Regions from separate parts of the Mesorhizobium sp. WSM3868 genome, predicted to be linked through region 3. Evidence: predicted binding sites of a transcription regulator. Region 3 holds the regulator's gene; each other region holds the start of a gene.
The links. The regulator LexA, encoded in region 3, represses DNA repair genes until DNA is damaged. The targets are predictions, from matches to a motif close to TGTTCNNNNTGTGTTCNG.

Region 1 (4,007 bases), on a different contig from region 3:
GGGATCGATCGACGAAACTTCGGGCGCGATATCGAGGCTGACCAGTCCACCCTTGAGCACGGTCGGCGTGAAATCAAGACCGACGCCGTATTTCTTATAGCTGACGCTGATCTTGCCGTTGTCCTCGGACACCGGGATCGGGAACTCGCCGCCGGCAAGGAAGCTCGCGGTCTGGCCCGAGCGGGCGATCAGGTTGGGCTCGGCCAGCCGCCGGGCGAGACCGCGCTCTTCCAGCGCCTTGATGGCGATGTCGATCGAAACCCCGTTGGAAAGCAACCGGCCGATGATCTCGCCGGTCCCGGCGGTCGGTACCGTGCCCGGGTCGATGATGACGTCGCGACCGCCGACGCCGAAGGCAAAGTTGGCCCCGTATTTGGCGCCGAGGTCCTGTCCCGCCTGCCGGTTGATCTCGACGAAACGGACATTGAGCTGAACCTGCTGCGAGGACGAGATGTTGACCGAGTTGATCACTTCCTCATTGCCGGAGAAGCGCGACGCGATCTTGCTCGCCTTGTCGGCCGCGACCGCGTCTTCCGCCTCGCCCGAAAGCACCACGCGGCCGTTGGCCGAACCGACCTTGATCTTGGCATCCGGCACGCTGGCGCGGATGGTGTTCGCGAGTTGGTCGGTGTCCAGCGTCACCTCGATGTCGATGGTGCCGACGAGCTGCTTGTTCTGATCGAACAGCGCGATGCCGGTGGTGCCGAGATTGTTGCCCAACACATAGAAGGACTTGTCGGTCAGCGGATTGACGTTGGCGATCTCCGGATCGCCGATGACGATCTGATAGAAGGCCGCGTTCGTCATGATCGTCTTGGGCTTGCCCTTGGCGACTTTGATCGAGACGTTCTTGGTCGCCGAGACGTATACGACGTCGTTGTTTGCCTGGGCCGGCGCCCCAAAGGCCAGTATTCCGGCGGCTGCCAGAAAGGCGCCCGCCGCCATTGCACGCAGAAGGCGCAGCCCTCTCGTCGTCCGTTCTTTGTTCAACACAGGCATTGTCCCGTTCCCGGCCGGTCCCCACCGGCTATTGTTCTTGTTCCTTGGAAGGAACGACGTCTCCGTCGGCGGGCTTGGAGGGAACCTTGTATTCCTCCACCTTCGTGCCGCGCGACACGATCACCGTCTTGAACTTCGGCTCTTCCGGCTCCTTCGCCACCGCATTGACCAGCGAGGCGGCGCTTGCCTCGGCGCTCGCGGCAACCGAACCGCCGAAGGACGAGATGGTGGTAAGCCCGTTGCCGCTGGCGCTGGCATCGGCGGCGGACCGCAAAGACAGCGACAAGGAGCCGACGGTGCGGGCGAGCGCTACCTTCTGCGCCCCTTCGTTCGTGACCTCGAGGGTCACGGAATTGGCGACCTGCGGCTCGGTCTTGCGCTCGTCCGCGCCCTGCCCGACCGAAAGCACCTTGGCGTCGGACACGACGATTTCGGACGTGACCGTCGAGCCGGCTGCCCCTTGCGCGTTCTTGGACACTTCCTGGATTTCGCCGGCATCGCGCGTCAGCACGACGTCGACCCGGTCGCCCGGCGTGATGAAGCCGCCGACGCCGGCGATCTCGTCGGTGCGGATGGTGACGGCCCGCATGCCCGGCGACAGCATGTTGGAAAGTGTGGCGCGGCCGTTCGGTCCCGACAGCTTGGCGAGCAGCACCGGCTCGTTGACCTCGATTGGCGACAGCACGACTCGGCTGCCTTCGGCCAGCAGCTTGTCGATTGTCGGGAAGGCGCCTCGCGGCAGAGAATCCTGCGGCCACGGAATTTCGGTGAGTTGCGACCGGTCGAGCTGCATGCCGTAGCGTAGCGGCGCATTCGCCACGACGATGGTCTTGAACTCGACTTTGGGCTCGTGCGGCACCACGATCGATGCCGTCTTCTGCTCGGGCTGGGCCCTCGCCTGGCTTTTGACCCAGAAGTCCGCGGCAAAGATCGAGATCGCGCCGAAAACGGCTGCGATGCCGATCATGGTTATGGCCCTGCCCTTCACAACGAAACCCCTGACGCCCCGTGGTCTTTTGTCGTTGAGGCTCACGCTAGGCGTTAATGTTAAAGAATCAGGAATCCAAAGGGGTGGAGCCCGCCCTATTTCCGGCGGCTTGGTTATCGAATGGTTTTGGAATAAGAGACAGTTTGATCCCTGAACGGAACAGGAACTCGTTCGCCCGCCAAAAGCGTGGCAGTATCGAGGAGTGATTCGCAGTACTGGACTTAATGGCTAGCATGGACGACACCAGCGATCTTTTCGGCAACCCGGAAAAGCAGCCCCAGCAAGTACGCGCGCCCTCGCGGCCGGCCGATCCGCTGGTGCAGGCCGCGAAGCGCTCGGCCGCCGCCCGCGACGGCAGCGAGAGCTACAGCGCCGCCGACATCGAGGTGCTTGAGGGGCTGGAGCCGGTGCGCCGTCGCCCAGGCATGTATATCGGCGGCACCGACGACAAGGCGATGCATCACCTCTTCGCCGAGGTCATCGATAATTCGATGGACGAGGCGGTGGCCGGCCACGCGACCTTCATCGACGTCGAGCTTTCGGCGGACGGATTTCTTACCGTCACCGACAATGGCCGCGGCATTCCGATCGATCCGCATCCGAAGTTCAAGAAACCGGCGCTCGAAGTCATCATGACGACGCTGCATTCGGGCGGCAAGTTCGACTCCAAGGTCTATGAGACCTCCGGCGGTCTGCACGGCGTCGGCGTATCCGTAGTCAACGCGCTGTCCGATCACCTCGAGGTCGAGGTCGCGCGCGGGCGCCAGCTCTATCGCCAGCGCTTCTCGCGCGGCGTTCCGGTGAGCGGGCTGGAGCACCTCGGCGAGGTGCACAACCGCCGCGGCACCAGGACCCGCTTCCATCCCGACGAGCAGATCTTCGGCAAGGGCGCCGCCTTCGAGCCGGCCCGGCTCTACCGCATGACGCGCTCGAAGGCCTATCTGTTCGGCGGCGTCGAGATCCGCTGGACCTGCGATCCCTCACTGATCAAGGAAAAGGATCAAACTCCGGCCAAAGCCGAGTTCCATTTCCCGGGCGGCCTGAAAGACTACCTCAAGGCCACCCTCGGCGACGAATTCCAGGTCACGCGCGAAGTGTTCGCGGGCAAAAGCGACAAGCAGGGCGGCCATGGCTCGCTGGAATGGGCTGTGACCTGGTTCGGCGGCGACGGCTTCCTCAACTCCTACTGCAATACGATTCCCACTCCCGAGGGCGGCACGCATGAGGCGGGCTTCCGCAACGTGCTGACGCGCGGGCTTCGCGCATATGCCGATCTCATCGGCAACAAGCGCGCCTCGATCGTCACCACCGAGGACGTCATGATCTCGGCCGCCGGTATGCTGTCGGTATTCATCCGAGAGCCGGAATTCGTTGGCCAGACCAAGGACAGGCTGGCCACCATCGAGGCGATGCGCATCGTCGAAACCGCCATCCGCGACCCGTTCGACCACTGGCTGGCCGACAACCCGCAGGAAGCCTCGAAGCTTCTCGAATGGGTGATCGCGCGCGCCGATGAGCGTGTGCGCCGGCGTCAGGAAAAGGAAGTCTCGCGCAAGAGCGCCGTACGCAAGCTGCGCCTGCCGGGCAAGCTCGCCGACTGTACCCAGAATGCCGCGGCCGGCGCCGAGATCTTCATCGTCGAGGGCGACTCGGCCGGAGGCTCGGCCAAGCAGGCGCGCGACCGCGCCAGCCAGGCGGTGCTGCCGCTGCGCGGCAAGATCCTCAACGTCGCCAGCGCCGGCAACGACAAGCTTGCCGCCAACCAGCAGATTTCCGACCTGGTTCAGGCGCTCGGCTGCGGCACGCGCTCGAAATATCGCGACGAGGACCTGCGCTACGACCGCGTGATCATCATGACCGACGCCGACGTTGACGGCGCGCATATCGCTTCGCTTTTGATCACCTTCTTCTTCCAGGAGATGCCTAACCTGATCCGAGGTGGCCATCTCTATATGGCCGTGCCGCCGCTCTATTCGATCCGTCAGGGCGGTAAGGTGGCCTATGCACGTGACGACGCGCA
Region 2 (4,007 bases), on a different contig from region 3:
ATGACGACCGATTCGATGGCTTGGGGGTAGATTCGCTTTTCCATGGCCCAATATAGGGATTTGGAAGAGCGCTTGGGAGGGGGAGGCGGGCGCGAAGCCCGCCTTGCGGAGTATTTTTCTCTGGCCGTGTCAGCCACGCTGCAGGCTGACCAGCAGCACGAAGCCGATGCCTGCCTTCTTCGGCGTTGGCGCCTCGATGACCGAACCGGCGTCGGCGCGCATCATCGGCACCGCCAGCACAGGAGCGGCAAGCACCATCAGGATGAGCATCGCCCGCGGCAGGAGCCGAAGAGCTTTGAGGGTGGAGGCAGCGATGCGGTTCATGGTGGTCGTTCCGGTTTCGAGTATTGGTCGTTTCAGCGGCCGAAATGGTTCATGCAGTCCAGCCGGCAGGTATCGGCCATTCGCGGTGAGCGCGCCGGACGGCCGGCTTCGGCCACGAGGATGGCGAAGAACATGCCGAACAGGCTCATCAGCAGGCAGACGATGGTGAAGCGGCGGACAAGCATTGGTCTCTCCTTCAATGGCGAGGAGAATGCCCGAACGCCTCTGAACCGGTTCTGAGACCGGTATTCATCTGCGGTTCAAATTGGCTGATGGGGTCATGACCCGGCCAAGGCCTGCGAAATGCCTTGTCCAGCGTTGCGCTCAGAAACGGCGCTCAAAAATAAAACGGGGCGCCGGGCCCCGTTTTTGCATCGTCATCCGTTCGACTGTCAGAGCTTGTGCCAGGTCTGGGTCTTGCAGATCAGTCCGCCCAGAACGCAGCCGCTCATCTTTAGCGAGGTGCCGGAAAGCGTCGCCTTGCCGGAATAGGTCTTGTCGGTTTCCGGGTCCGTTATGGTGCCGGTGTACTTGTTGTCGCCGGCCGCCTTGAAGGAGCCGATCGTCTTGCCGGCATATTTGCCGGACTTGAGCGTGATGGAAAACGCCCCGCCGCCGGCGATCGCCGCTGTCGATCCGGCCTGCGTCTTCCAATTGCCCTCGATCGGGTCGGCCGACGCGGCGCCTGCCATCATCAAGGTGGCCGCCAGGGCCAGGCTGACTTTTCGAAACATGCTTGTCCTCCCTTTAGGGTTCCGGCGGGCCTCGTTCCGCCTCTCTGTCCCTTACGCAAACGTAAAGCTAATCCAGCCATCGCCAAAACGAAAGCGGTGCCGCGACGGAAGCTTGCAAGGATTTCGGCCGCGTCGGTCGCTGGAAATGAACGGATGGCGAAAAAGGCTTCGGTTTCCGTGGTTAGCGAAGTCTTGATTCCCGCGCCTCAAATTTTCGACGAATTTGGCGCAGATCGGCTGAATTGCTGGATTCCTATGCTTAACAGTTCTTCGCGTTTACCTGTTGTTTTAGCTTTGTTTTCTTCAAATTAAGCAAGCCATTTAACGACGGATTCAAGGCGAGCCGTCATCCTCGAAAGCATCGAAAGAGCGGCCCGCCCAGGGGAATTCCAGGGACAGAAGGAGGCAGCTCTCGGGAGCAGACAGGGGATTGAAATGGCACGCTTTGAAATGCTTGAAGCCGGCTTCGGCGCCATGGGGGCAACTGCCCAGGCCGACATTCTTTTCGAACTGGGCATGATGTATGCGACCGGCCGCGATTGCGAGACCGACGTCATTGCCGCCCACAAATGGTTCAACATCGCCGCGATCAAGGGCTCGCTCCGCGCCGCCGAGCTGCGCTCGGAATTGTCGGCATCGATGTCGAAGGCCGAGATCGCCAAGGCGCTGCGCGAAGCGCGCGAATGGATGACGATGCACTGATTTTGCGGGGTAAAGCCCGGAAGCTCTTAAGGGACAAGGCCGCAAAAAGACGGCCGGTTAACCAGACCAAGAACGCGGCAGGTCAACGAACTCAAGCCGTGCGACAACACAGGGAAGCGAGCGGGTTCAGGCGCGCGGGGTGCCGGGAAGCTCGACTGCAAAAGCCGTGACCGGCCGGGACAAGGCCGGCGCGGCTTTTGCATTTGCGCAGTCACCGCCTGTATGGGAACGGCGGCTTGGCCCAAGAACTCCCCGTCGGAATGAACCAAATCCCGATACATTGTGCTCTCGACAGTTCCGGCGAAGGGTGAAATTGTCCCGGCTCTCTGGAAGAAGCGTGGCCGGAACGGCCGCGCGCAAGTGGAGGAGTTCTATTGTCATGAAAAGATTGGGTATTTTGAGCGCGGCCGCATTGGGCCTGACGATGAGCGCATCGGTTGCCTTCGCCGACGACATCACGATTTCGGTGGTCGGCCCGATGACCGGGCAGCTCGCCAACATCGGCGACCAGTTCAAGCAGGGCGCGCAGGCCGCGGCGGATGCCATCAATGCCGCCGGAGGTGTCAATGGCAACAAGATCAAGATCGACATCCAGGACGACCAATGCGATCCGAAGCAGGCGGTGTCGGTCGCCAATCGCATCGTTGCCAACGGCGTCAAATTCGTCGACGGCCATGCCTGCTCGGGCTCGAGCATTCCCGCTTCCGCCGTCTATGCCGAAGCCGGCACCCTGATGATGAGCCCGGCCTCGTCTAATCCGGAACTGACCGACGCCGCGGCCAAGGCCGGCTGGCCGACGATCATGCGCCTCTACACTCGTGACGATGCGCAGGGCGCTTTCATCGGTCCATGGATCGCCAAGAAATATGCCGGCAAGAACGTCGTCGTCCTGCACGACAAGAGCGCCTACGGTCAGGGCGTTGCCGATGCTGTCAAGGCGACCATGAATGCCGGCGGCCTCAAGGAGGTCGACTATGAAGGCATCAATGCCGGCGAGAAGGACTATTCGGCTTTGGTCACCAAGCTGAAAGAGCTCAAGGCCGACGTCGTCTATTTCGGCGGCTACCATCCGGAGGCCGGCTTGATCCTGCGCCAGGCAGCGGAGCAGAACGTCAAGTTCCAGCTGATCATGCCGGACTCGATCGCCTCGCCGGAATTCTGGCAGATCGCCGGCCCGGCCGGTGAAGGCACGATGTTCGTCTTCCCCTCGGATCCGCAGTCGAAGCCGGAAGCGAAGGAGGCCGTGGCCAAGATCAAGCAAGGCGGCTTCACACCGGAAGGTTTCACGCTGTTCTCCTATGCAGTGATCCAGGCGGTGGCCGAAGGCGTCAAGCGCGCCGGCACCGACGACCCGGCCAAGGTCGCCGAGGCGCTGAAGGACGGCAAGCCGATCAGCACCGTGGTCGGCGACGTGATCTTCGACGAGAAGGGCGACCTGAAGAACGCCAGCTACGACATCAACCAGTGGCACGACGGCAAATACGCGCCGATCAAGCCGTAATTCGTTCTGCAGATCGATTGGAAATGGCCGGGATTTGTCCCGGCCGTTTTCGTATGTGCCTTGGCACTGATTTGGAGGCCAGTTCGGAGCTCTACGGCGCCCCCCTGGAGTCCTGCCGCCCCAGCCAGTTTGTCCCGTTGCCGATCCAAGGCGACCGGCAGCTCAGCCCCGTGCGTCCTCGAACCGCACCAGCACCGTGCCGTCGCTCACTTGCGCGCCTTCGGCCGCGATCTCGGCAATCACCCCATCATGGGGTGCGGCGATCGTGTGCTCCATCTTCATCGCTTCGAGGATCAGGAGCGGCTGGCCCTTGATAACGGTATCGCCCGCTGCCGCGCGCACCAGCTTGACCAATCCCGGCATCGGCGCGCGCAGGCTGTCCGACGCGGCCGCGGCCTCATCCGCCTTGGCCAGCGGATCCGGCACCGTGAATGTATATCCGACCGCTCCTTCGAACACCGTGACATGGCCCGGCCAGCGCGCGCTGCGCGGCATGCTCCTGAGGTCGTGCGCGTTGAGCGCGTCATGCGGCGCCTCCAGCGCCACCTGGAAGCGGCCGTCAGGCCGCGCCGATACCCGGGCCAGGATGTTCTCCTCGCCGTAACGCAACCGGGTGCGGCGCGCCAGCGTATGGAAATGCGCATAGCCGGCGAGCGAGGACCACGGATCGGCGGCCGGACCCGCCGTGCTTGCGTCGGTCGCTGCCAGCGCCGCCGCGGCGATCGCTTCATCGCTTGGCGCGGGAA
Region 3 (4,007 bases):
GCTGGAAAAGAGCAAGATCGGCACCTTCCTCGTTGGCGAAAGCCTGATGCGGCAGGCCGACGTGGCCGCCGCGACCGCCCTTCTGCTGACGGGCAAGGCGCCGGCCGAGGCCGTTTGAGGATGCCCGCGCTTACGCATCTCGGCGCCAAGGGCGAAGCCAACATGGTAGATGTCGGCGGCAAGGCCGAGACGACGCGCACGGCCATCGCCGAAGGGTATGTCACCATGCAGCCGGAAACGCTGGAGATGATCCTGGCCGGCGACGCCAAGAAAGGCGACGTGCTTGGCACGGCGCGCATCGCCGGCATCATGGCGGCCAAGAAGACGCATGAGCTCATCCCGCTTTGCCATCCCCTCCTTCTGACCAAGGTTGCCGTCGAGATCGAGCCCGATCACGCGCTTCCCGGCCTGAGGGTCACCGCGCTTGCCAGGGTTACCGGCAAGACCGGGGTGGAAATGGAGGCGCTGACCGCGGCGTCGGTTGCCTGCCTCACCATCTACGACATGGCCAAGGCAGCGGACCGCGCCATGGCGATTTCCGGCATCAGGCTGGTCGAGAAGACCGGCGGCAAGTCGGGCGACTACAAGGCAGGTCCTTAGCATGGCTTTGCTTCCGGTCGCCGAGGCGCTCCAACGCCTGTTGGACGGCGCGACCGCGCTGCCAGGCGAAAGCGTGCCGCTGGCCGACGCGGCCGGCCGGGTCCTGGCCGACCCGGTGGTGGCTCTGCGCACCCAGCCGCCCTTCAATGCGTCGGCGATGGACGGCTATGCCGTAAGGGCCGCCGACGTGGCCTCGGCGCCGGCCCGGCTCTCCGTGATCGGCATGGCGCCCGCCGGGCGTGGCTTCACCGGCTCTGTCGGCAAGGGCGAGGCCGTGCGCATTTTCACCGGCGCGCCGCTCCCCGAAGGCGCCAATACCGTCGTTATCCAGGAGAATGTCCGCGATCTCGGCGGCGGCAGCATCGAAGTGACCGAGCCGACCGCGGAAGGACGCAACGTCCGTCGCCGCGGGCTCGACTTCTGCGAGGGCGACCTGCTCCTCGAAAAAGGCCGCCAGCTCGATCCGGCGGCGCTTTCGCTGGCGGCATCGGCCAACCATCCGAGTCTCAACGTGGTGCGGCAGCCGCTGCTCGCCATCATCGCCACCGGCGACGAATTGCTGCCGCCGGGCAGCGCGCTCGGCCCCGACCAGATCATCTCGTCGAATGCCTATGGCCTCACAGCTACGGCCCAGTCGGTCGGCGCGCGCGCGCTCGACCTCGGCATCGCCGCCGACCGCAAGGACGCGATCGCGGCCCTGGTCAAGAAGGCGGTCAAGGCCGGCGCCGACGTCATCGTCACGCTTGGCGGCGCCTCCGTCGGCGACCACGACCTGATCCACGACGTGCTGACCGGCGAAGGCATGCAGCTCGACTTCTGGAAGATCGCCATGCGTCCCGGGAAGCCGTTGATGTTTGGCCGGCTCGGCGACATTCGCTGCATCGGCCTGCCCGGCAATCCGGTCGCAAGCCTGGTCTGCTCGCAGCTGTTCCTGAAGCCGCTTCTGGCGCGGCTGGGCGGCCGGTCCTGCCGGCAGGAAATCCGCACGGCCCGGTTAGGCGCCGCAATGCACGCCAACGATCTCAGGCAGGACTATGTGCGCGCCGTGGTCCGCGAAGATGCGGGGGCGCTGATCGCAACACCGTTCGGCATCCAGGATTCCTCGATGCTGAGGATGCTCGCCGATGCCAATGGCCTGATCGTGCGCCAACCCTTCGCACCGGCGGCTGAAGCCGGCGAGGAATGCAGCGTTCTGATGTTACGCTGAACAAAACGTCAACACATTCACTAAACTTTAAACGGTTGCGGAACACAACTGGAACAGATAGTGTTTGTTCTGGGTTTGTTTTTCTGATTCTGGTTTCAGAACCCATGGGGGCCGCCATGCTGACGCGCAAACAACATGAACTGCTGATGTTCATCCATGAACGGCTCAAGGAAAGCGGCATTCCGCCGTCTTTCGACGAGATGAAAGAAGCGCTCGACCTTGCCTCGAAATCGGGCATCCACCGCCTGATCACGGCGCTGGAGGAGCGCGGTTTCATTCGCCGGCTGCCGAACCGAGCGCGTGCACTTGAAGTGCTGCGCCTACCTGACTCGATCGCGCCCGGCCTCAATGCGGCGAAGAAATTCTCTCCGAGCGTCATCCAGGGCGGCCAAGGCAATCTCGGTCGCCAGATCAAACCCGCGGCGCCCGCACGCACGCCGACGCCCAGCAATGACGACGACGCCGTTTCGGCCGTCTCCATCCCGGTGATGGGTCGCATTGCCGCCGGTGTGCCGATCGACGCCATCCAGCACCAGACACATTCGATCACAGTGCCGCCGGACATGATCGCCGGCGGCGAGCACTACGCGCTCGAGGTCAAAGGCGACTCGATGATCGAGGCCGGCATCTTCGACGGCGACACGGTCATCATCCGCAACGCCAGCACTGCGAGCCCCGGGGAGATCGTCGTGGCGCTGGTCGACGACGAGGAGGCGACGCTGAAGCGCTTCCGCCGCAAGGGCGCCTCTATCGCGCTCGAGGCTGCCAATCCGGCCTATGAGACGCGCATCTTCGGTCCCGATCGCGTCAAGGTTCAGGGCAAGCTCGTCGGGCTCATCCGCCGCTACTGAAGGGCTGCGGCTTGGCTTCCGGCTTCTCGGGCTTCTTGTAAGGCGCCAACCCCCTCGCCTCACGCGAGTAGCGCCGCTGTTCGTGCCAAGGGCGGTACGGTTTTTCGACGGCGTATTGAATGGTTGCTCGCGCCGTCGCCGATTGCGGATCGAAGAAGACGGCGGCACTGCCGTCGCGCGCAAGCTGCCGCTTGGTGACGACGAGGATACGTGGATCGCGGCAGGGATTGTAGGCCGTGGCGTCGTTGATGACGATGAGGTCTGCGAAGTCGCAGGCAGGCCTGGCAGCTTCGCGGTTCTCGGCGAGCGCGACGATCGCGCCCGATGGATGCCGGCCAATGCAGAGATCGCCCGTGCAGTAAAAGGGCGATCCAGGCGGCAGGTCGACGGGATCGGCTATGTCCAGCGTGCCCTTGGCGAATGTCTCCGGCGGCACGATCGTTTCGGCCTTGAGCGCGCGTTTCCAGTTATCGGTAGTGAACTCGTTGGAGCGGGCACGATTGATGGCGAGTTCGCCGCCGCCGATCGGCATCGCCACCAGATGCGCGTCCTCCGAGATCAGCAGGTCCGGCGTGCGCACCTGCGGGATGATCATGACGGCCGCGGCAGCGAAAGGAATTGCGGTCAGCCTGAGCCACGTAGTCGCCATCGTGGCGATGACGAGCGCGATCGTCGCCAGCAGCACCGAATGGATCGAGATCAGGCCCACGGCATCGACCGGCGACCACTCCGAAATCCACGCCGAGATCGCGATCATGGCCGCCAGGCCCTTGCCCATCAAATAGAGGAAGGGCCCGTCGAAGCCGAACGGCATCATGACCGCGCTGGCGACGGCCAGAAACATCACGATCGTGACGATCGGCATGATCGCGAGATTGGCCAGCAGGCTGAGCGGCGAGACGCGCTGGAAATGCCAGATGGCAAACAGCGCCGTGGCACTTCCGGCAATGATCGACGTCATTGCGGCGCCACCTGCTCCGACTGCCAGTTTGTGCGACATGAACCGCAGGAACGAACGCTTTTCCGGCGGCGCTCTCACCTTGCCGGCGCGGTAGTCGGACCAGCCGGCATAGGCGCCGACAAGGGCGGCGGTTGCCGCGAACGACATCTGAAAGCTCGGGCCAACCACTTCATGCGGCGACACAAGGATGACGGCGATGGCCGAGATCGCCAAATTGCGCATCGTCAGCGCGGCGCGGTCGAAAAGCACGGCGATCAGCATGACGGCCAGCATGATGAAGCTTCGCTCGGCGGCGACCACCAACCCGGAGATGACGAGATAGGCGGCGATCGACATAAGCGCGATTGCCGCGGCATACTTCTTCACCGGCCGGCGTGACGAAAAATCC

Region 1: the regulator LexA is predicted to act here: its motif matches at 2,138-2,155, upstream of parE (DNA topoisomerase IV subunit B).
Region 2: the regulator LexA is predicted to act here: its motif matches at 1,343-1,360, upstream of CK221_RS12040 (sel1 repeat family protein).

What each region holds. Positions count from the first base shown of each region.
Region 1 covers NZ_NSGB01000015.1:51,590-55,596, reverse strand. The annotation lists gene CK221_RS21965 (type II and III secretion system protein family protein) at 1-945, opposite strand, end outside; gene cpaB (Flp pilus assembly protein CpaB) at 1,028-1,966, opposite strand; gene parE (DNA topoisomerase IV subunit B) at 2,221-4,007, shown strand, end outside.
Region 2 covers NZ_NSGB01000006.1:85,142-89,148, reverse strand. The annotation lists gene CK221_RS12055 (AMP nucleosidase) at 1-2, opposite strand, end outside; gene CK221_RS12050 (hypothetical protein) at 130-324, opposite strand; gene CK221_RS30230 (hypothetical protein) at 357-509, opposite strand; gene CK221_RS12045 (DUF2147 domain-containing protein) at 717-1,058, opposite strand; gene CK221_RS12040 (sel1 repeat family protein) at 1,494-1,760, shown strand; gene CK221_RS12035 (ABC transporter substrate-binding protein) at 2,140-3,261, shown strand; gene CK221_RS12030 (acetyl/propionyl/methylcrotonyl-CoA carboxylase subunit alpha) at 3,424-4,007, opposite strand, start outside.
Region 3 covers NZ_NSGB01000005.1:202,292-206,298, forward strand. The annotation lists gene trpC (indole-3-glycerol phosphate synthase TrpC) at 1-118, shown strand, start outside; gene moaC (cyclic pyranopterin monophosphate synthase MoaC) at 121-600, shown strand; gene glp (gephyrin-like molybdotransferase Glp) at 602-1,807, shown strand; gene lexA (transcriptional repressor LexA) at 1,924-2,658, shown strand; gene CK221_RS10940 (ComEC/Rec2 family competence protein) at 2,642-4,007, opposite strand, start outside.